DNA from 4 places in the Bacillus sp. PK6-16 genome. Region 3 is predicted to be linked to each of the others. Evidence: riboswitches for the same ligand, from Rfam matches in the RefSeq annotation. Region 3 holds a riboswitch; each other region holds the start of a gene.
What was found. Region 3 has a riboswitch for lysine ahead of lysA (diaminopimelate decarboxylase). Riboswitches for the same ligand answer to the same signal wherever they lie in the genome.

Region 1 (5,250 bases), 560 kb from region 3:
TAAAACATGCCATAATAATTTTAATTCCTGAAGCACTTCTTCATAAGTTCCACGATCACTCCAAGATAATGGATTGCACTTCAAATCCACTACAGCAGAGCCAATTATATTTGCATCGATACAATGATTCCGTGCAATGCGTCTTGCTAAAGATGGCATTTTTGAACCTCTAAAATCCATCGGAACTTCGTCTACCGCAAGTACAAAACCGATGTGCCAATACAAATCAATAGCATACTTCAGGCAAATTTCTTCTAGAACGTTTCCTACATCCGTACCCTTAAATGAAGGATCTGCGACAAGCGCTTCCACGTCTTCTTTTAGAGAAATCTCTCCATGAATCTGCGCTTCAATATAATGATTAAGGTTACGGGCTGGCTCTTTGCTTACTACATCTATAAACGGCCTTTTCAGGTTAGCCAGTAAATGATTAATTAATATTGTTGGCGTCAAATTTCCTTCACCAATTGCAAAATCTCTTACGAATGTCTCTTCCAAAAGAGCAGCTAAAATCATATCAAACTCCTCGTAAGTCCCCTTTTCTTTCGGATCTTGATGCGAATCTAAATATGTATATGTAGAACGCGAAGAAACTTTTGGAGATAAGAGAAAATAACAGGAACCAAAACGCGGAGCCGGCCCATCTGGATGTAACATTAAATTTAGCGCTCCGTATTTTGGACGTTGATCATTCGTTACGCCTTCTAATTGATATGCCCCTCCAAATATTCTCTTTTCCCAAAGGTCACGTTCACCACCAGGATAAGCAGATACGCTTCCATTAGATAGCAATGTTTCAAACTGACTTTTATATACCCCTTGCTCAAATAGTGCTTCAGCAACACTTTTCTTACTCGAATCTAGTCTGTCTGGATGAAAGTGTAAAGCAATCCTTGCGTGAGATTTTAAATTAGCGACAGCCTCTTCAAATATTTCATCTGTAATATTAGACATTTTAAGTATATGATTAATCGTTGCTTTAGCCTCACGTTTTTCGTTCTCTGCATATTTTGAAATATACTCTAAAGCAAATAATTGAGATCTTGATAATTCCATAATCAAACCTCTCCTTTAATTAAAATGACCTTAATCATTTCAATTAAAAGCTTATTCTTTCCTTCTTATGAAACGAACCTGATTTATTTAAAAACGTAATTTACTAAATCTTAATTATGCATACACGCATTTTTCATGGGTAAATGTACACATTCTACAGAAATTTGATACCCTAGCCATCGCTCAGCAATATGTTCAAATGATAAAACAGATCCCGTCGTAAAAAAACGATGCTTCGGATTCAGATTGTCAGACAAAATTCCTTTGTGCTGTAAAATGGTACTTAGCTCTATCGCTGTTTCTTCTGCCGAACTAATAATCTTTATGTCTTCTCCTAGTTCCTTTTTTATATAAGACTCTAAAAGTGGATAATGCGTACACCCAAGAATTAACGTATCTATATCTTCTTTCGTTAATGGAAGTAAAGCTTGTTTCACTTGCTGCGTGACATATGCTGTATCTTCTAATTGATTTTCTACAACTGTGGCTAAAGTCGGGCAAGCATAGCTATGCACTTCCAAATATGTATCCAGCTCGTGTAATGCTTTTTCATACATATTAGATTTTATTGTACCTACAGTTCCAATTACCCCGATTCCTCCTTTCTTTGTCACTTTAATTGCCGCTCTTGCTCCTGGATGTATAACGCCAATAACTGGAATGGAAAGTGCTTCTTGCAGCGCAGTCAATGCAGCAGCTGCAGCAGTATTACATGCTACGACTAGCGCTTTTAATGGAAACTGTTTGAGGAACTCAACCATTTCAAATACGAAAGATTGCACCTCCTCTACACTTCTTGGCCCATACGGGCAACGCTTATTATCACCAATATAATAAATGCTTTCTTTAGGCAATTGTCTTATAATTTCGCTCGCAACTGTTAATCCTCCAACTCCCGAATCTAGCACACCTATTACTGAATGTTTATGACATACAGACATTTACTTCATCCCCTTTTCAATCATCTAGCGCTAATAACATGTATTATATTACGAAAATTCAAATATCACATAACAATCCCTCTTACTTTTAATCACAAACTCTTCTCTATAATCTGATTATTACTATATCCATTGACGTATAAAAATACATTTGTTACTCTTAAAGACGTTAATTTAATATTTAAATCCTCATTCGTATCTCGGTGAGGTAGAGGTTGCAATCATTAAGAGTATCATTTCAGGAGATGTAGTGGCATTGATGAAGGAATGAGAAAGGAATGGTTGCCGAAGTAAGTCGTGTCCACCATGCACGCTTGCTGGGTCTGCATTTAATAAGTGCAGAACTGTCACAAACGTTTCGTTTGTGGAGAGCTATCGAGAGGTATGTCGTGGGTTTCTTATAAGATAGAAAGCATGTAGCGGCAAATTACGTGCTTTTTTTGTTTTGTTTGGGACTTCTCTTCCTGACTCAGGAAGACATACATATCTCCTCGCTTGACTTGGTTATACTAACTTTGGAGGTATTTTCTATGCAACAAAAAAAATGGGGCTTTTGGGTACTAACAGCTTTCGTTGTCGGTAACATGGTTGGCGCTGGTATTTTCATGGTGCCAAGTACGTTGGCACAAACAGCAAGCCCACTCGGTGTCACTTTAGCTTGGTTAACTACAGGGTTTGGTGTTTTAATGCTAGCTCTTGTTTTCGGTAATTTAGCAATTCGTCGTCCTGATTTAACGACAGGGCCACAAAGTCATGCATATGCTTTATTCTCAACACCAAAAAAGAAAAAAATGGCTGGCTTCAGTATGGTATGGGGATATTGGGTTGCAAACTGGGCAAGTAACGTTGCCATCATTACATCATTTGCGGGATATTTATCACTCTTCTTCCCAATTATGAAAGATACGCGACTACTATTTTCAATCGGTTCGTTTAACGTAGAAGTCGGAAAACTAATTACATTTACGATTTGTTCCATCTTACTTTGGGGAACTCATATTATATTAACAAACGGTGTAAGCGGAGCTGGAAAACTAAACTTCTTAGCAACAACAACGAAAGTAACTGGATTCCTTTTATTCATCGTCGTTACGTTATTTGCATTCGAAGCTTCTAAATTTGGACAATGGTACACACCGATGATTGATAAATCAGGGGCATCACACGGTCTTCTTTCACAAGTGAATTTAGCTGCTCTTACAACACTTTGGGCGTTTATCGGAATTGAATCAGCCGTTCTTTTATCAAACCGTGCTGTTTCTCCAAAAACGGTAAAACGCGCAACAGTTGCGGGATTACTTATTACAGTTGCCATCTACTTAGGAATCACAATTTTAACAATGGGTGTACTTCACGTTGATAAATTACAAGCTTCTGAACGTCCATTAGCAGATGCACTAAACGCTGCAATGGGTCACGGCGGCGGGAAACTGATGGCATTACTTGCTCTTACTTCCCTGTTCGGTTCTATCTTAGGCTGGATTTTATTAAGCTCAGAAGTACCTTATCAAGCAGCAAAAGAAGGTTTCTTCCCTTCCTTCTTCACAAAAACAAATAAAAAAGGAAGTCCAATTTACTCATTACGATTAACAAACATTATGTCGCAAGTATTCCTATTCTCAACATTATCAGGAACCATTGCGGAAGCTTATACATTCGTTATTACCGTATCAACACTGGCCTACCTCATTCCATATCTCGTTTCACCAATCTTCCAGTTAAAACTAGTCGCAACTGGTGAAACATATAAAAATGAAATGCGGGCAAGAATTACAGATGGCATAGTCGCAGTTATCGCACTTTGCTACGCACTATGGGTTATTAAAACGGGCGCATCCGATATAAAAACGTTCCTTCTCGGAATTGGTTTATTCGTAATCGGATTTGCTTTCTATCCATTAATGAATCGTGATCAGAAAAAAAATAACGAAAAGAAAAACGGGCAAGTTGCATAACGCAATTTGCTCGTTTTTTCTTTTGTAAAACATATATAATAGAACAAAGAGGTGAAAAACATGTCAATCGAATCGCTATGGAGCAGTCGCTTCCAACAACATATTCAAAATATCATTACATACTTTGCACGTATGATTAACGGTTTACTATATAGCTTTATCTTTATTTCATGCGTTGGTGCATATTATTATGCTCAGTTTCTAAAAGCATCTCCTTCTAAAGGAATATCTTTAATAATTATAACGATTGTACTTACATTCATTATAACGAGATGCCCTATCCGTACATTTATTCAAAAACCTGATGCTGTCTATTTACTAGCACTAGAAGAGAAATTAACATCTTATTTCAAAAAATCTCTTCTATACAATTACATCATTCAGCTTTTCCCATTGTTATTTACGTTCCTTATTCTCGTTCCACTTGCTATGCAATCATTGCAATTAACTGTACCTTTTTTATGTACAATCTTTATCGTGTTAATGATTACGAAAGCCTGGAACATGTACATACATTGGATGTGGCGTGATAGTCACGAAAAAAATATATGGCTAATCATTCGTATTACTTGTAACGCCCTAATCATTTACATGCTGTTTTATTCCGCAAATGTTCTCATATTGGGCGGACTACTCTTACTACTTGCTTTCCTACTTCTATATACGAAAAAACAGCCTACAAAACGAATACCGTGGGATTACATAATCAAGCAAGAAGAAAAAATGAACGTTCGTTTTTATCAATTTGCTAGCATTTTCACAGATGTTCCGCAACTGAATAAACAAGTAAATAAAAGAAAATGGCTTACAAATTGGATTGAACCTTTATTACATAAAAAACGAGCAACTTTCTTCTACTTACATACATTAGCATTTTTACGTGGAAATGATTATTTCGGTATATATATTCGCTTAGGATTGATCGGTGCTTTCGCCTTATATTTCATACCAAATATATACGTAAAAGGTGCTATCGCTTATATCGTCCTATATATGATTTCTATGCAACTTCGCTCTCTGTGGAAATATTTTTCGGGAAATATTATTGTAGCATTATATCCAACCCATACTGAAGAAAGGATGAAGCAATTTCTTAGCTTAATCTTTATATTGCTAAGTATTCAACTCATTGTATTTTCAATTGTTATACTCATTGCTACAGGTCAATTTTTACATAGCCTTATCATTATGATTGTCGGGTTACTCTGGATCAAATTTATTATTGTACCAAAAACGAAGCAAAGAATTTCCGCATTTTAACGAAAAGAATTATCTTAAAAGCCAAGGAGCAAATAAAT
Region 2 (5,250 bases), 1.5 Mb from region 3:
TTTCTTCTTTCTTCGTCCGTTTCATTCCACTGTATAAAGAAAGGTAATTTCGGTCCGTTCTCTTCTTGCCTAACAAATAACATTTTCCATTCTAAAAGCCGGCCATCTTTTCTCATGCGTTTCCCTTCAAATGGCCCTATCGTATGTAAGCCGTACTTATTAAAGTTAACTGCTAGCTCCTCAATTGCATCTGTTCGGATCGCGATTTGTAGCATTCCTTCTCCATTTTGTAGTTTCACCACTGTTTCTTGTACTAATGGATTTTCTGCTTCTTTCGCTTTTTCTTCATGTTGAACTGCTAAAAATTCTATATATGATAAATCAAAATAACTTAAACTATTCCAAGTACCCCAATTCGTATGCTCTCCGCCTAATACAGTATGAAATCCAAGTTCCTGCATTTGTTTTGCCGCTTCCTCCGGTGTACCATGAACTGCGTGAACAAGATGATCAAATCGTAACATGTCTTTCTCCCCTTTCTCTCCATCCTTTTATTGTATATTTTATTTTTATTTCATTCAATTCAAAAACTTTAAAACCTAGTTGATTTATACGATTAATATGTATTATAATGAAACAAATTTAATTATTGCTGATTGGAAAAACCAAAGGCACTTTTCTCATACGGGAAAAGTGTCTTTTTCATTTATTATTACAGGGGGATTATTTATGCAGAAATTAATTGTCTTTGCTATTATTGGATTTTTCGCTCAACTGATCGATGGAGCACTCGGAATGGCGTATGGGGTAACGTCTACTTCACTATTATTAATGTTTGGTATTGCACCGGCTGTAGCTTCCGCATCGGTTCATTTAGCTGAAGTCGTTACAACTGCAGCTTCTGGCGCATCTCATATCAAATTTGGAAACGTTGATAAATATACAGTTTCCAGGCTTACATTACCTGGGGCAATCGGCGCATTTGTTGGGGCATGTTTTTTAAGTAATTTGCCTGGAGATGTAATCAAACCGTACATTTCCGTATTTTTATTTACTTTAGGGGTTTATATTTTATTACGATTCATCATTCAAAAACAAATTGTCACTTCAAATAAGCGTATGTCTGCAAAACAACTTGTGCCGCTTGGTTTATTCGCTGGATTCGTTGATTCAACTGGTGGCGGTGGTTGGGGGCCGATTACGACACCTGTTCTTCTAGCAAGAGGAAATGAAGCTAGAAAAGTTATTGGATCTGTAGATACGAGTGAATTTCCTGTTTCACTCGCTGCAACAATCGGCTTCTTCATCTCACTTGGCTGGGAACAAGTAAGCTGGGTTTGGGTATTTTCTCTCATGCTCGGTGGTATCGTAGCGGCACCAATCGCGGCATGGCTAGTTCGCATCGTTCCTTCTCATTTACTTGGCGTATTAGTTGGTGGTCTTATTATCTTTACAAACATTCGTACACTGCTTACTACATTTAAAGTGGATCCAACTATTATTTCACTTTCTTACGTTGCAGTTGGTCTTGTCGTTATTATTTCTATTTTCATTGCTGTTCGTAATCATTCCAATCGTCCTAATACGTCAACGGCTGAGTATCCGAATGATCAGAAGCAAATGCTACCATAACTATAAAAAATACCGCTCAATTTAGAGCGGTATTTTTTATTTTTCTATTTTCCAATTAATCATCATTTCTGTAGCATTTACTCTCTTCATATGTAACTTTTCTAAAACACGCATCGAACTATAATTATCTAGAAGTGTCTCTGCAATTATTGTTTCTACCTCACCTGTTTTGAAAGCCCAATCGATTAGTTCTTTTACAGCTTCTGTTGCATAGCCCTGATTCCAATATTTCTCAATGAATCCATAGCCAATTTCTACTGTTTGATCCTCGTTTGGTTTCCCTTTAAACCCAATATCACCTAAAACGCTATCATCTTCTTTTCGAAGAACATACCACGCCCCCCATGGTAATAAAGTTGCATCTTGTTTTACATTCTTTACATGCCCTACAATATGCGGGCCGCTATTGTATCCTTGCTCGTTAGCGACTTGAATCCTCTCTTCTGTACACGGCACTATATAGAGCCTTTCTGTTTCTAATTTCATTTTGATTTCCCCTTTTTGCTTAAACGTTACTCTAATTATAACAAATAATATGACTTTATTATGAATGTCGAATTATATTTTCTGAATTTTCTTTTAATTTAGAGGGTTTTTCAATATTTTTTGCGAAACATTTGTATAACAATTTTTTCTTTGCTTATTGCTACATAATAGTAGGTTCGGGTGGAGTTTTGCAAGCGTTTCCTATACAATAACCGATATTTTTTGACTTTTCCTAACAAAATATCTTGCAATATATTCAGAAAGTCATTACAATTGCCATATATTAAAAATCTTAGCAATATATCAAATCCTCATCAATCCGATGAGGTAGAGGTTGCGACTTTTAAGAGTACGACGGACGAGACACAGAGAATGTCACCGACTCCGTTTGAAAGGAAAAGTTGCCGAAGTTTATATTTCTTCTCTGGAAATATGAGCTGGGGCTGTCTCCGAAAGGAACAGAACTGTCACGTTTACAAAATTACCGTGTAAACGTGGGGTGCTATCTTAACGGAAGGGTATGATGGGGTGGTTATTTGTGAAACGTTCCGCCAAATTCCTTTGGCGGTTTTTTGTATTTTTCTCCCCCGCTCCTTCCTAACCTACAAGAAAAGGAGTGTTGAACATGAATAGCGCAACAAATCAATCTACCTCTAAAACGCAAACTACACAAGGACAAGGTGAATTAAAACGCGGATTAAAATCTCGTCACCTTACGATGATTTCTCTCGGCGGTACAATTGGTACCGGACTATTTCTTGCCAGCGGTGGTGTCATCCATTCAGCTGGACCTGGTGGTGCATTAATTGCATACGCCGCAATTGGAATTATGGTTTACTTTTTAATGACAAGCTTAGCTGAACTCGCAGCTTACATGCCTGTTACTGGATCTTTTAGTACGTACGCAACAAAATTTGTTGATCCATCACTTGGCTTTGCACTTGGATGGAACTATTGGTATAACTGGGCAATTACGATTGCTGCTGAACTAGCTGCTGTAACATTAATTATGAAATTTTGGTTCCCAGATACCCCTTCTCTTATTTGGAGCGGATTATGTTTAGCTATTATTTTCCTTTTAAACTACTTATCTGTTAAAGGGTTTGGTGAATCTGAATATTGGTTCGCACTTATTAAAGTAGTTACGATTATTATCTTTTTAATTGTTGGTTTCATGATGATTTTTGGAATTATGGGCGGCGAAACGGTTGGCTTCAAAAACTTCACTGTTGCAGATGCACCATTTAACGGCGGTATCATGGCAATTATCGGTGTGTTTATGGCAGCTGGTTTCTCATTCCAAGGTACTGAACTATTAGGAGTAGCTGCTGGTGAAACATCTGATCCAGAACGTAATATCCCAAAAGCAATTCGTTCAATCTTTTGGCGTATTCTTTTATTCTATATCCTTGCGATTCTCGTTATCGGTTTATTAATTCCTTATACAACTGAAAGTCTTGCTGCAAGTGATGTAACAGTAAGTCCATTTACACTTATTTTCGAAAAAGCGGGCGTTGCCTTTGCTGCTTCTGTTATGAACGCTGTTATTTTAACGGCAGTACTATCTGCTGGTAACTCTGGTATGTATGCATCAACTCGTATGCTTTGGGATTTAGCTCGCCAAGGGAAGGCACCAAAGTTTCTTGGTAAATTAGATAGCCGCGGTGTACCTGTTAACGCATTAATCGTAACATCGATTGTCGGTAGTATTGCTTTCATTGCTTCTTTATTCGGTGACGGTGTTGTATACATTTGGTTATTAAATGCATCAGGAATGTCTGGCTTTATCGCTTGGGTCGGCATTGCAATTAGTCATTACCGTTTCCGTAAAGCGTATATCGCACAAGGAAAAGATTTAAATGACTTACCATATAGAGCAAAATGGTTCCCCTTCGGTCCAATCTTTGCATTTACACTTTGTATCATCGTAATTTTAGGACAAAACTACGGGGCATTTATGGGTGAGTCAATCGACTGGAACGGTGTACTCGTTTCTTACATCGGTTTACCACTCTTCTTAGTACTATGGTTAGGTTATAAATTTACGAAAAAAACAAAAGTGATTCCACTTGATAAATGTGAACTAAAATAAAGTGAAACGAGCAAACAAATTTGTTTGCTCGTTTTTTGTTGCAAACCTCTTTACTTCCCTATTGCTCCTGTTTTTGCAATAATAAAGGAAATATAAATAAAGGTTGGGATACAATGAACATTCGCATTACTGATGAAGCAAAAGCAGCTATACATAGATTAGAACTTGAAGATAAAAAGATCGTTCGCATTAGAGGAACAATGACGAACTCTTGTAGTATTTTCGTTGATGTCGATTTAATTTGGGATACATATAACGCAGATGATGTTGTATATGAAGATGCAGAGCTTATCGTACAAATGGATTCATTCACGAAAGACTACACTGGTGATACGGTGAAACTTGATTATAAGACGACAGGTTTTAGTATTACGACTCCGAGTGAGACTTTGGTTTATGGATTGTCGATTAAAAAATAAAAATTGTTTTCATTTGACCACCGAGGTGAAAAAATGGGTAAATATGTTCCGTTAAAATTTTTATTTAATGAAGAATTAGCAGAAAAAATAGCTGATTCTATTTGTAAACACGATCCTTATTTCTCTAAAAACATCTTTGTAGATTCTGTAGCTTGTAAAGTTGAAAATTTAGAGTTAAAACAGCGTATTGAAGTAATTGCAGATGAATTACACAATGCTTTACAAAAAGATTTTAATGCCGCAATACATATATTACTGAAGACATTAGGACCAGAAAATACAACAGAAGTAGGCACATTTACAAATGGATATATGTATATGCCTCTTGCAAAATACGTTGAAAAATATGGGCTTAACGATTTTAAAATCTCGTTCAATGCAATGTATGAAATAACGAAAAGGAATACTGCTGAATATGCCATTCGGCCTTTTCTTCAAACATATCATGAAGATACACTAGACATATTGCAACAGTGGATTCATGACGAAAACAGCCACATTAGAAGATTAGTTTCTGAAGGTACAAGACCAAGGCTTCCTTGGGCTAAAAAAATAGGAGCTCTAAAAGGTGATTTTAAGTACAATTTACAACTTCTTGAACCATTAATGAATGACCCTTCTAAATATGTTCAAAAATCTGTAGCCAATCATATTAACGATATTACGAAAGAAGATAAAGAA
Region 3 (5,250 bases):
TTTTCTTATTTTTCTTTATTCGCTTTTTTAGACGGTCTTTGTCTAATGAATTGAGATAACATGTACAAAATATATAGTGGAATGGCAATGAATAAGAAAACAGAAAAATTTCCAAATCCTGTTTGATACATTGTAATAATGATTCCAACTAAAAATAGTGTAATAATGATGCTATATCGTGGAATTGGTACATCTTTTAAACTTGGGATACGAATGCGGCTCACCATTAAAAATGCGAACGTTACAAATACGGTAATAAGAACGATTTTTGGAATGGTATGTGAAAATAATGTTAAGAAAGCAACAAGCCCTCCCGCTGCTGTAATCGGTACTCCAGTGAAATATTTCATTGAAGTAGAAGATGGTGTTACATTAAATCGTGCTAAACGATATGCTCCGAAAAGAGGGAATAATCCCGCTATGTATAATCCGATGATTCCGTAGTTTGAGAAAGATGTGTAATACATTAAAACAGCTGGTGCTGCACCAAATGTTACGACATCTGCAAGCGAGTCGAGCTCTTTTCCCATTTGTGAATCAACACGTAATAAACGAGCAACACGACCATCAAGACTATCTAACATCATCCCGATAAGTACTAAAATAGCAGCTGATTTATAATATCCTAAAGATGCATAGCCGATTGATAAAAATCCGCTATATAAATTTCCGAGCGTAAATAAGTTTGGAATAGCTGCTCTATACAAAATCTGATCCCTTGCTTTCTGTAATAAATTCTTAATTAGTGTATGAAAGTTTACTTATTTTATCATACCATAAATTTATTCCTCATACGAAAGAAATTACCAATTTGTGAAAGATTTCATAGAAGGATGGTTCGAAAATTAAGTGAAAATAAAAAGAGGAAGCAACTTGTATAAAGTTGCTTCCTTTACTATTCAAATTTCGTTGTCATCGTTCCGGTTTTATATCGATTATTAGGATCGAAGCGTAATAAATCTCCATAAATTAATTTATCGGAGAGTTTTAATTCTGTTTTTGCTTTTTCAATATACGGCTGACATAACGTCATGTCAGCTTCTTCACCCGTACTTCTTTTGTAGCACATATTTTTTGTATAAACATACTCTTCAGAAACAAAGCTACCATCACGCATTACCATAAGCGGGTCTTTCTCTTTAATAAATAAGTCAGTTCCAAATTCAACGGATTTATTTGTTTTAATACCAAGTAAATGAAGGAGCGTTGGCTTAATATCAATTTGACCGGATACTTTAGAAACAACTTTTCCTTCTTGGCCAGGCACATGAATAATAAGAGGGACTCGTTGTAATTGCATAGAATCGAATGGTGTAATAGTATCTTTTCCTAGGAACTGTGCCATAGCTGCATTATGGTTTTCGGAAATACCGTAATGATCACCATAAATGACAATAACGGAATTATCATATAATCCTTCTTCTTTTAATTGTTGAATAAATAATTTAAGAGCTTCATCTGTGTAACGAACAGTTGGGAAGTAGCGGTTTACAACACCACTTTCCGAGTTGAATTCATCAACATATTGATCTTCCGGATTTAGAAGAAACGGAAAATGATTTGTTAATGTAATAAATTTTGTATAGAACGGTTGCGGTAAAGATTTTAACTTTGGAATAGATTGTTCAAAGAACTCTTTATCTTTTAATCCCCAACCGACAGACATTTGCTCCGTTCCTGCGTAATCATTTAAATTAAAATAACGATCATATCCAAGCGCAGGATACATTACATCCCGATTCCAAAACGTTTTATCGTTTGAATGGAAGACGGCAGAAGAATATCCGTATTTCTTTAATTGTTCTGGTGTCGCTGTGTATTCATTTGTTGCATGAGTAAAGAATACAGAACCACGATCTAGCGGATAAAGTGAGTTTTCAACGATAAATTCAGCATCAGAAGTTTTGCCTTGTCCAGTTTGATGATAGAAGTTATCGAAATAGAAACTATCCTTAATAAATTCATTTAAAAATGGTGTAATTTCTTTTCCATTTATTTTTTTATTAATAACAAAGTTTTGTGTAGATTCCATTGAAATTAAAATTACATTTTTACCTTTTGCAGCTCCAAATAAGTTTTTATCAACTTGTTTGTCTTTTGAGTCTGTATAGTTTTTAATTTCAGAAAACCCATCCCCACTTGCAAATACACGCTCAGCTGAAGACTTGGATTGAAGCGTAATGTCAAATAGATGGTATGTGTATAAACCTAAATTCTTCACGACAGTTTGACGGTCAAATGAGCGCGAGAACATTTGTGGTTTATAAATAACTGATACAACAATTTGTAGTGCTAATAAAGCTGTTACACCGCTAAAGAAAGTTCGCTTCTCTGAGCGGGAAAGTGGTGTTTTGTCGCCAAATGATGGGAATTTACGTGAAATAAACATTAAAATAATTGCATCTGCAAATAAAAGTAATGTTTTGTACGTAAAGAGTTCTTTTATACTTGTCCCTAAATCAGCCATATTGTTTGTTTGGAATAAAACCGGGAAAGTAACGAAATCGTTATAGAACCCATAAAACATTGCGTTTCCAAATAAAATAAATGACAGTATAAAACTGATTCCAATTATAATTCGGTTTCGGTGCTTAGATGCAAGTAAAGCTAAGCCGAAAAATAAAAGTAACGCAGCTAGTGGATTGATAAAAAGCATGAATTCTTCAAAGAAATTATCAATTTTAATATCAAATGCTAGCTTGTACACAATATATGTTTTAATCCATAGTAAAACGACTGCAACGAGTGCAAATCGCAGTTTTGGAAACAGATGTTGTAGCATAATATACTCCTCTCCTAAAAAAGCATGACAGTTCTTGTGAGTCAGTTTGCTTAACGACTCATTTTATATATACGAACAGTCCTTTGTTATTATGATTATTATACTATGAGTATCATTATACGAAAATAAAAGAAGGTTGTGGGCTTTTTTATAATAATCGAGTAGAAAAAGAGTGGTGGGAGACAATAAAACAGAATTTCTATGTATGATAATTATCGTACGCAGAAAGAATCGCGTGATAATACGGAGGTTATAATGCGAAAATTATTATATTTTATAGCATGCAGTAGTGTTATACTTTTTACTTCACCGAGTGTGTCGGTAGCCCAATATGATGCACCTCTTATGGAAGATGCACTTTATTCTGTTTTATTTCCAAAAATAAATAAAGCAATTGAAAAACAATATGGAAGTTTGAAACCTTATCAATGTCCTAAAATTATTAGTTTAAAAAAAGTGTATAGCGGTACATATTTATTTCAAGCAAGTATTGAAGTGACAAAGTATGAACGTGTTGCTGGGAAAATTGCTCCACCATTTGAGAAGGTAACGATTACATTTAATAACGAAGAAGGCGAATGGGAAGTGACAAAGATTTCAGTAAAGCGCTTACCAAATGATACGAAACTAAACTGTAAAAAAACAATATAAAAAATTGTTTGACAAATAAAATGGTCCTTTGGTATTGTTAATAGCAACAATTAGATGTTTGAAAATTAAATAGACTTACCTCATCTACTCTCAAAGGTAGAGGCCGCGATAGGAAAGAGTAAGCTATGGGAGATTTAATGGAATCTGTGATCATAGGTTGAAAGGGACTATTGCCGAAATATAAGAATAACCATCTTATTCATATATTGGGACTGCATTGAATAAATGTAGTACTGTCATAAGATTTATTTTATGGAGAGCTATTTGGAGATGTTGATGCGGTTTCTTATTTTGAGGAGATAACAACTCGTTTATTTTTTCAATATATATTTTTCCTAATAAGAAACGCGTGTGAACATTGTTCCGCGCGTTTTTTGTCTATCTAAAAGCGTGCTGCAATGAATAGAAGATTGGGGTTATGAGTTTTAGAGGAAATAAGGGAGGAATTTAAATGTATTTACACGGCACAAGCCGAATTAATGGGCAAGGACACTTAGAAATTGGAGGGTGCGATACGACGCAGCTAGCAAAGCAATACGGAACACCACTTTATGTATACGATGAAGAGTCTATTCGAGGAAAATGCCGAGCATTTCATCGTGCTTTTAAAGAAAGTGGTTTCTCTTATCAAGTAGCATATGCAAGCAAGGCGTTCTTGTGCATGGAGATGTGCCGAGTAGCTCGTGAAGAGAGTATGTCATTAGACGTTGTTTCTGGGGGAGAATTATATACTGCGCTCCAAGCAGGATTTCCGGCATCACGTATTCATTTTCATGGAAATAATAAAACAGAAGAAGAAATAGTGATGGCTCTTCAGGCGAATATCGGTTGTTTTGTTGTAGATAATTTCTTTGAATTAGAAGTTTTACACGATTTAGCGATGCAACATGGGAAATTTGTGAACATATTAATTCGTGTAACGCCTGGAGTAGAGGCGCACACACATGAATATATTACAACAGGTCAAGATGATTCGAAATTTGGATTTGGTGTTTCAAACGGTCAAGCGATGCAGGCAATTGGATTTGCTTTACAAAAATCAAATTATAATGTGCTAGGGATCCATTCACATATTGGGTCGCAAATATTTGAAACAGCTGGTTTTGTTCGAGCAATTGAAGTTCTTCGCCAATTTTTAGAAGAAGTGAGAGAGCAAACAAACTATGTAGTAAAAGTGTTAAATGTAGGCGGGGGATTTGGAATACGTTACACGGAGTCAGATACACCATTAACTCTTGAGGCATATGTGCGAGCTGTAACAAGTGCAGTGAGAGAACAATTTACTGTATGTGAATATCCATTGCCAGAAATATGGATTGAGCCAGGCCGTAGCATTGTAGGTGATGCTGGGACAACAATTTATACAGTTGGATCTGTGAAAGATATTCCTGGTATTCGGAAATATGTATCAGTCGATGGTGGAATGACAGATAATTTAAGACCTGCTTTATATAGTGCGCGTTATGAAGCGATGTTAGCGAATCGAGGGAATGATGAGAATGAGGAACTCGTTTCGATTGCTGGGAAATGCTGTGAGAGTGGAGACATGTTGATTTGGGATATTCATTTACCGAAAGTCGCTGCTTCTGATTTACTAGCAGTTTCCTGTACAGGAGCATACGGGTACTCGATGGCGAATAATTACAATCGGATTCGAAGACCAGCCGTTGTCTTTGCAAAAGGCGGAACATCGCAAGTAGTTGTGGAACGCGAAACATATGAAAATATTATTGGGAACGATCGCATACGTATTAAAGAGCTTGTCTAAATAGGAAAAGGAGTTGTTCGAATGGGCAATTCCTTTTTTATAAAATAAA
Region 4 (5,250 bases), 320 kb from region 3:
AAGCCTTTCTTACTTCTGTGCAATTTTTTCAATCTTATAATGAATATGTAAAAATTCAAGTCCAAATAGCCACATGCTATGATGAGCTGTTAACATTTTATCCTTACCCTCTGTAATGATGAAAGTCTCTGCTAACGGTAAACGGATTGTTAAGAACCGAGTATGTAAATAAATCCCCTCATCTCCCTGACCATTTTCTCTTAACTTACTAGTAATGATTAAATCATGACTATCATTATATAGTTTCAAAATACCAGTCATATTCGAATAAGGTAAAGGTAAGGCGATATTCATATATGTCTCATTCTTATTTGTATGCTTTGAATAAAGAGCTACAAAAATAGATTCACCTGCTTCATTTTTCCTTATCCAAGCCCTTACATTCTCTCTTCCATCTTTCTCATCTATTACACTAATGATAGAGCCATGCATCGTTTCCCAATTGCCGCCCATCCCTAAATGTATTTGTTCTACACGCTTACTCATTTTCTCATAGCAAAGTGCGAACGGACGGAACCAACGAGTCCATTTAATATTCGATTGCAATTCATACTCTGCTGTATTTTCATAAAAATGAATCATACTTAAAGGAACCTTCGTCACATCAAATGCCTCACTATGAAAGTCATTTACTTTATCGACTAAACCGTTGTATTCCTTACTGTCTACTAAATTGCTGCTATATAAATAAGCCTCACCAATTGCCACATTTCCTCTTAACTTACTCATTGGTTTCCCATAGTATTTATAATTCGGAACACTCTTTTCAATCACCCAGCCGATAAATGCCGGTAAAGCTACTCCAATTCCATTGACAACACCATGAATCCAAACCATTTGAGCAATTGTAATCGTCATTACATGCTTCAAATTTCCGTATGAATATATAAGTGAGAACATAATTGTAACCATGAGTGTACTAGACGAAACAATTAGAAGAATCTTTGCACTGATAGCATTAAATTTTGCTCTCCAAACGTAAAATCCATACCCATAAATTGCACATAAATATAGGAACACTGCAAAAAATTCAAATATTCTTGAGTATGTAATTCCTATTGCAACTGTCATAGGTGAAATCATGATGATAAACATAATAGCATCATACACTTTACTTCTCTTTTCTCTTTTTCTCCCTATTAAACCAGCTGATAATGGCAATAGAAACGCCGAATAATGAAAATGTGCAGCTGTGAGTAAAACAATGTCAGAGCTAAAATGCATAATTGAAAGTTTTGCTACTGAAGCAGAAAACCAAAAACCACCTAAAAACAAATAAATAAACGCACTATCTATGGCGATCTCTTCTAACGGCTTCCATCCTCTTTCTAGCAATCTACTTACACCAAATAACGCAACAATTCCTGTATATACAAACCAAACTAGCGCAAATACATATTGATTTGTGACGAAAGCTAGCATTGCACAAATTGCTGCGATTGGATATAAAAATGATACGGATTTATAAAATAATAATTGCGATCCATCTCTTTTTCTTTTATCAATAATACAAAGTGACATTGGTATAAATAATAAAACAGATAATAATATAATTGCTTCAACAGGATTTATATTTGACCACTCACATATTAGAAAAATAACATAACAAGCAAGCCCAAATATTATATTTTTCATATCGTTTATTCCCTTTCCACAAATGTTCCCTTATATGAAAAAAGCGAACCAATTAACGGGTTTCGTACTTGTACATGAATTCGAAAACACTGAAGTGTTTCATCATAACTTTCAACAATTTTTGCCTCACCATACAAAAATTTTGGTAACGGCATTTTTCTTCCAAACATATAAAACCATTGTTTCTTTGAAGAAATATGCATTGCCCCTAACTCATCGATATGAAAATGCAGTGTAGAAACGAGTAAATGTGGTTCACCAAAATAATCTACAATTTCATTTTCGTTTTCATCCAATTGCATAACTGCATTAAAATATCTTTTCTTATTATGGAAATAAAAAGTACGGTTCCACCTTACTAATTCTCGTCCATATTCATCTCGCTCAGCTATGTTTTGTATCGTAAATGGAATTTCCTCTCCTCGTTCCGAGAAAAACATTCGAAACTTCGATGTAATGTTCAATATAAATTTCACGAAAAAAGAGCCACCGTAAATTTCATCCATCTTTCCTTCCCCTGTAAAACTATTCTCTTCTGTAATCGCATAACGCTTCTGCAATTCAGGATGAAGATTTTTATAGGTATCCCCTAATAATCGTTCATACATATTAGCCATACACTTATCCCTTTCTCGCCCTCTTGCAATTTTTCGCGCTTGGTAAATCGAAACTATTTATATAACCGACAATTGATAACCCCATTAGAAGAACATTTAATGTAATCGGATTAAACGCCCCTGTAAAGCTTGCAATATTCGTAAATCCTGCTGCTAACGTTAAAACTAGTAATACAATAATATGCAGTATAAATAATTTTCGTTTTATTATTGGCCACAGCCATACGACACCGAAAATTATTTCTAACATCCCAATTATTTTAAGTATACATATACTACTTTCATTTGAACCGATTAATACAGAAAGCATCTTTACTTCTTCTAAATGAGTAAACAGTAGTTTTGGCACTATCCCTTGATATATCCATACAAAAGCAAATAAAAAACATACGAGCCAATACGTCATTGTTCTTCTAATTAGTAACCTAGGATGAAGCCCCTTTTCTAACCATAATTTTAAAGCATCAAAACTCCAAGCAGTCGCCCAACCTAATAACGGCCGAAATATATAGCAATCTATTACATTCCCTACACGACCAAATCTTGTATCATAATCATATTGTGTCTCAAAATGGATGTATTCTTTATTTGGCGTATACTTCCAATAACCACGTCCTATTTGAATAAGAGATAATGTATTATCCGTCCAAAATTTTAAAGAAGAAATTCTTTCACCAGTTTCTTTTCTTATTTCACCTATTGATTCCCCTTCTCCAGCTATTTCAAGCCCAAATCCAATCTTTGTTTTATACAAAAACTTCTGTGGTTCTCCTTCTTTTTTCTCTAAATACGAAATTTCAGTAAAGCGAGCATCCCACTCTGTATGTATATGTGGTTCTTGCGTATATTCCCATAATTTTTCCATCGTCGTGTTCATTTTTGTCGCAACATAAATAGGCTGTTTCCTTTTCATTCTCCCCACCTCCTATGCACTATAAGTTTAATGTACATGCAATGAATTTATTTTGCTACATTTTTCACAAACTTCCCCAAAAAAAGAAAGAATTTTTAAAATATATATAAAACACTTGATTCCCCGAAAAATTTAAATTATTATAAAACAAATGTTACCAACAACTTCATAAATCAAACACTCTCGCCTAAAACGTGAGATAGAGGTTGCGATACTTATGAGTATTCTAATGGAGACACAGAGATGTCTATGAAGTTAGATAAAAGGAAGTATTGCCGAAATTGATAAATTTCTCTGCATTTATCAATTGGGGCTGTTTTCGAATAGAAACAGAACTGTCATATGTACAAACGTGTACGTATGAAGAGCTATCTACAAAAAAGAGATATCATTTTTTATGATATTCCTTTTTTGGCGGTTTTTTTATTAGCTCCGTTTTCTGTTTCCCTTTTCCTGTAACAGCACCATCCTCACTTATTTGAGATGGTGTTTTTTGTTTGTCTTTCTGGTAACTACAGGAGTATTGGGATTTATATATTTCCTAATCTATTCTTAAAAATAGACGAAAGAAGGAATCTGTAATGGAAACAATTGTTCAAAAATTCGGTGGCACTTCTGTCGGAAGCGTCGAACGCATTCAACATGTAGCAAATTTAATTATTGAAGAATATGAACGAGGTCATAGCATTGTCTCTGTCGTTTCAGCAATGGGAAAAAGCACAGATGAACTTGTCGCACTCGCTAACGCTATCACAGAAAATCCAAGTAAACGTGAAATGGATATGCTTCTATCTACAGGAGAACAAGTAACTATTTCATTATTAACAATGGCACTGCAAGCAAAAGGCTATCATGCAATTTCATTAACAGGGTGGCAAGCAGGTATTACGACAGAATCTGTACATAGTAGCGCACGGATTACTGACATTCATACAGATCGTATTCAATCTTATCTTGCTGAAGGTACGATTGTTATCGTAGCTGGTTTCCAAGGTATAAGTGTAGAAAATGAAATTACAACGCTTGGCCGTGGTGGCTCTGATACGACCGCTGTCGCACTAGCCGCTGCACTTAAAGCAAAAAAATGTGATATTTATACGGATGTTACAGGCGTATATACGACGGACCCACGAGTTGTAAAAGATGCTTACAAATTAGACGAAATTTCTTATGACGAAATGTTAGAGCTTGCTAATCTCGGTGCTGGCGTATTACACCCACGCGCCGTTGAGTTTGCTAAAAATCATAACGTAGTTTTAGAAGTTCGCTCAAGTATGGAACAAGAAAACGGAACAATTGTAAAAGGAGAATGTAACATGGAACAACAATCAATCGTTAAAGGTATTGCATTTGAGGATAATATTACACGTGTCACAATTAAAGGACTAGAACAAGGCTCGCTTTCAACAGTTTTCTCTACATTAGCATCAGCACACATTAATGTAGATATCATCATTCAAAGTATTACAAATGAAGGAACTGTACATCTCTCCTTCTCCATTCACTCGAATGATTTAAGAGAAACTTTAAAAGTTTTGGAACAAAATCAAGAAACTCTTCACTATGAATCTGTAGAACATGAAAACCACTTAGCAAAAGTATCAATCGTAGGATCTGGCATGGTATCTAACCCAGGTGTCGCTGCAAATATGTTCACTACTTTAAAAGAAGAAGATATTCATATTAAAATGGTAAGTACATCAGAAATTAAAGTGTCTGTCGTTATTGACCGCCTTCATTTAGTAACAGGCGTTGAGGCGCTGCATCAATCATTTATGGCGAAAATTGAGCCTTTCGTGCAAATGAGCTAATTTGATATGTTTAGTAACGCTTATAAAAAAATCATATTAATCTACTTCCTTCCTATTAAATAAAAAGCTATTCGTTAACAAGATGCTATATGACATATTAAAAGCACCTTGTCACATTTTCCTATACTGTGACAAGGTGCTTTTGACTGAAAGGAATTTGTAACTACTTAGTAGTATAATTATGAGGATGATTAAATAATGAACTTTTATACATAAGGAGATAAGACTATGGCAAAAAACAAATTACTACGAATGGACAATGTCAGCATCGTTG

Region 1: it holds a riboswitch for lysine, as region 3 does, so the genes downstream of both, M1D66_RS22780 (amino acid permease) here and lysA (diaminopimelate decarboxylase) in region 3, are expected to answer to the same signal.
Region 2: it holds a riboswitch for lysine, as region 3 does, so the genes downstream of both, M1D66_RS12160 (amino acid permease) here and lysA (diaminopimelate decarboxylase) in region 3, are expected to answer to the same signal.
Region 4: it holds a riboswitch for lysine, as region 3 does, so the genes downstream of both, M1D66_RS18100 (aspartate kinase) here and lysA (diaminopimelate decarboxylase) in region 3, are expected to answer to the same signal.

The regions. Positions count from the first base shown of each region.
Region 1 covers NZ_CP096511.1:4,437,160-4,442,409, forward strand. Annotated here, with positions in the region: gene M1D66_RS22770 (DUF3626 domain-containing protein) at 1-1,056, opposite strand, end outside; gene racE (glutamate racemase) at 1,167-1,997, opposite strand; lysine riboswitch at 2,199-2,380, shown strand; gene M1D66_RS22780 (amino acid permease) at 2,528-3,952, shown strand; gene M1D66_RS22785 (ABC transporter permease) at 4,013-5,212, shown strand.
Region 2 covers NZ_CP096511.1:2,376,328-2,381,577, reverse strand. Annotated here, with positions in the region: gene M1D66_RS12175 (VOC family protein) at 1-464, opposite strand, end outside; gene M1D66_RS12170 (sulfite exporter TauE/SafE family protein) at 562-1,572, shown strand; gene M1D66_RS12165 (GNAT family N-acetyltransferase) at 1,609-2,058, opposite strand; lysine riboswitch at 2,379-2,571, shown strand; gene M1D66_RS12160 (amino acid permease) at 2,684-4,150, shown strand; gene M1D66_RS12155 (iron-sulfur cluster biosynthesis family protein) at 4,264-4,569, shown strand; gene M1D66_RS12150 (DNA alkylation repair protein) at 4,603-5,250, shown strand, end outside.
Region 3 covers NZ_CP096511.1:3,873,143-3,878,392, reverse strand. Annotated here, with positions in the region: gene pssA (CDP-diacylglycerol--serine O-phosphatidyltransferase) at 6-707, opposite strand; gene M1D66_RS19800 (LTA synthase family protein) at 896-2,782, opposite strand; gene M1D66_RS19795 (DUF3888 domain-containing protein) at 3,038-3,433, shown strand; lysine riboswitch at 3,523-3,704, shown strand; gene lysA (diaminopimelate decarboxylase) at 3,885-5,201, shown strand.
Region 4 covers NZ_CP096511.1:3,552,144-3,557,393, forward strand. Annotated here, with positions in the region: gene M1D66_RS18085 (YndJ family protein) at 10-1,635, opposite strand; gene M1D66_RS18090 (DUF4166 domain-containing protein) at 1,641-2,252, opposite strand; gene M1D66_RS18095 (DoxX-like family protein) at 2,257-3,165, opposite strand; lysine riboswitch at 3,358-3,544, shown strand; gene M1D66_RS18100 (aspartate kinase) at 3,747-4,976, shown strand; gene M1D66_RS18105 (VOC family protein) at 5,205-5,250, shown strand, end outside.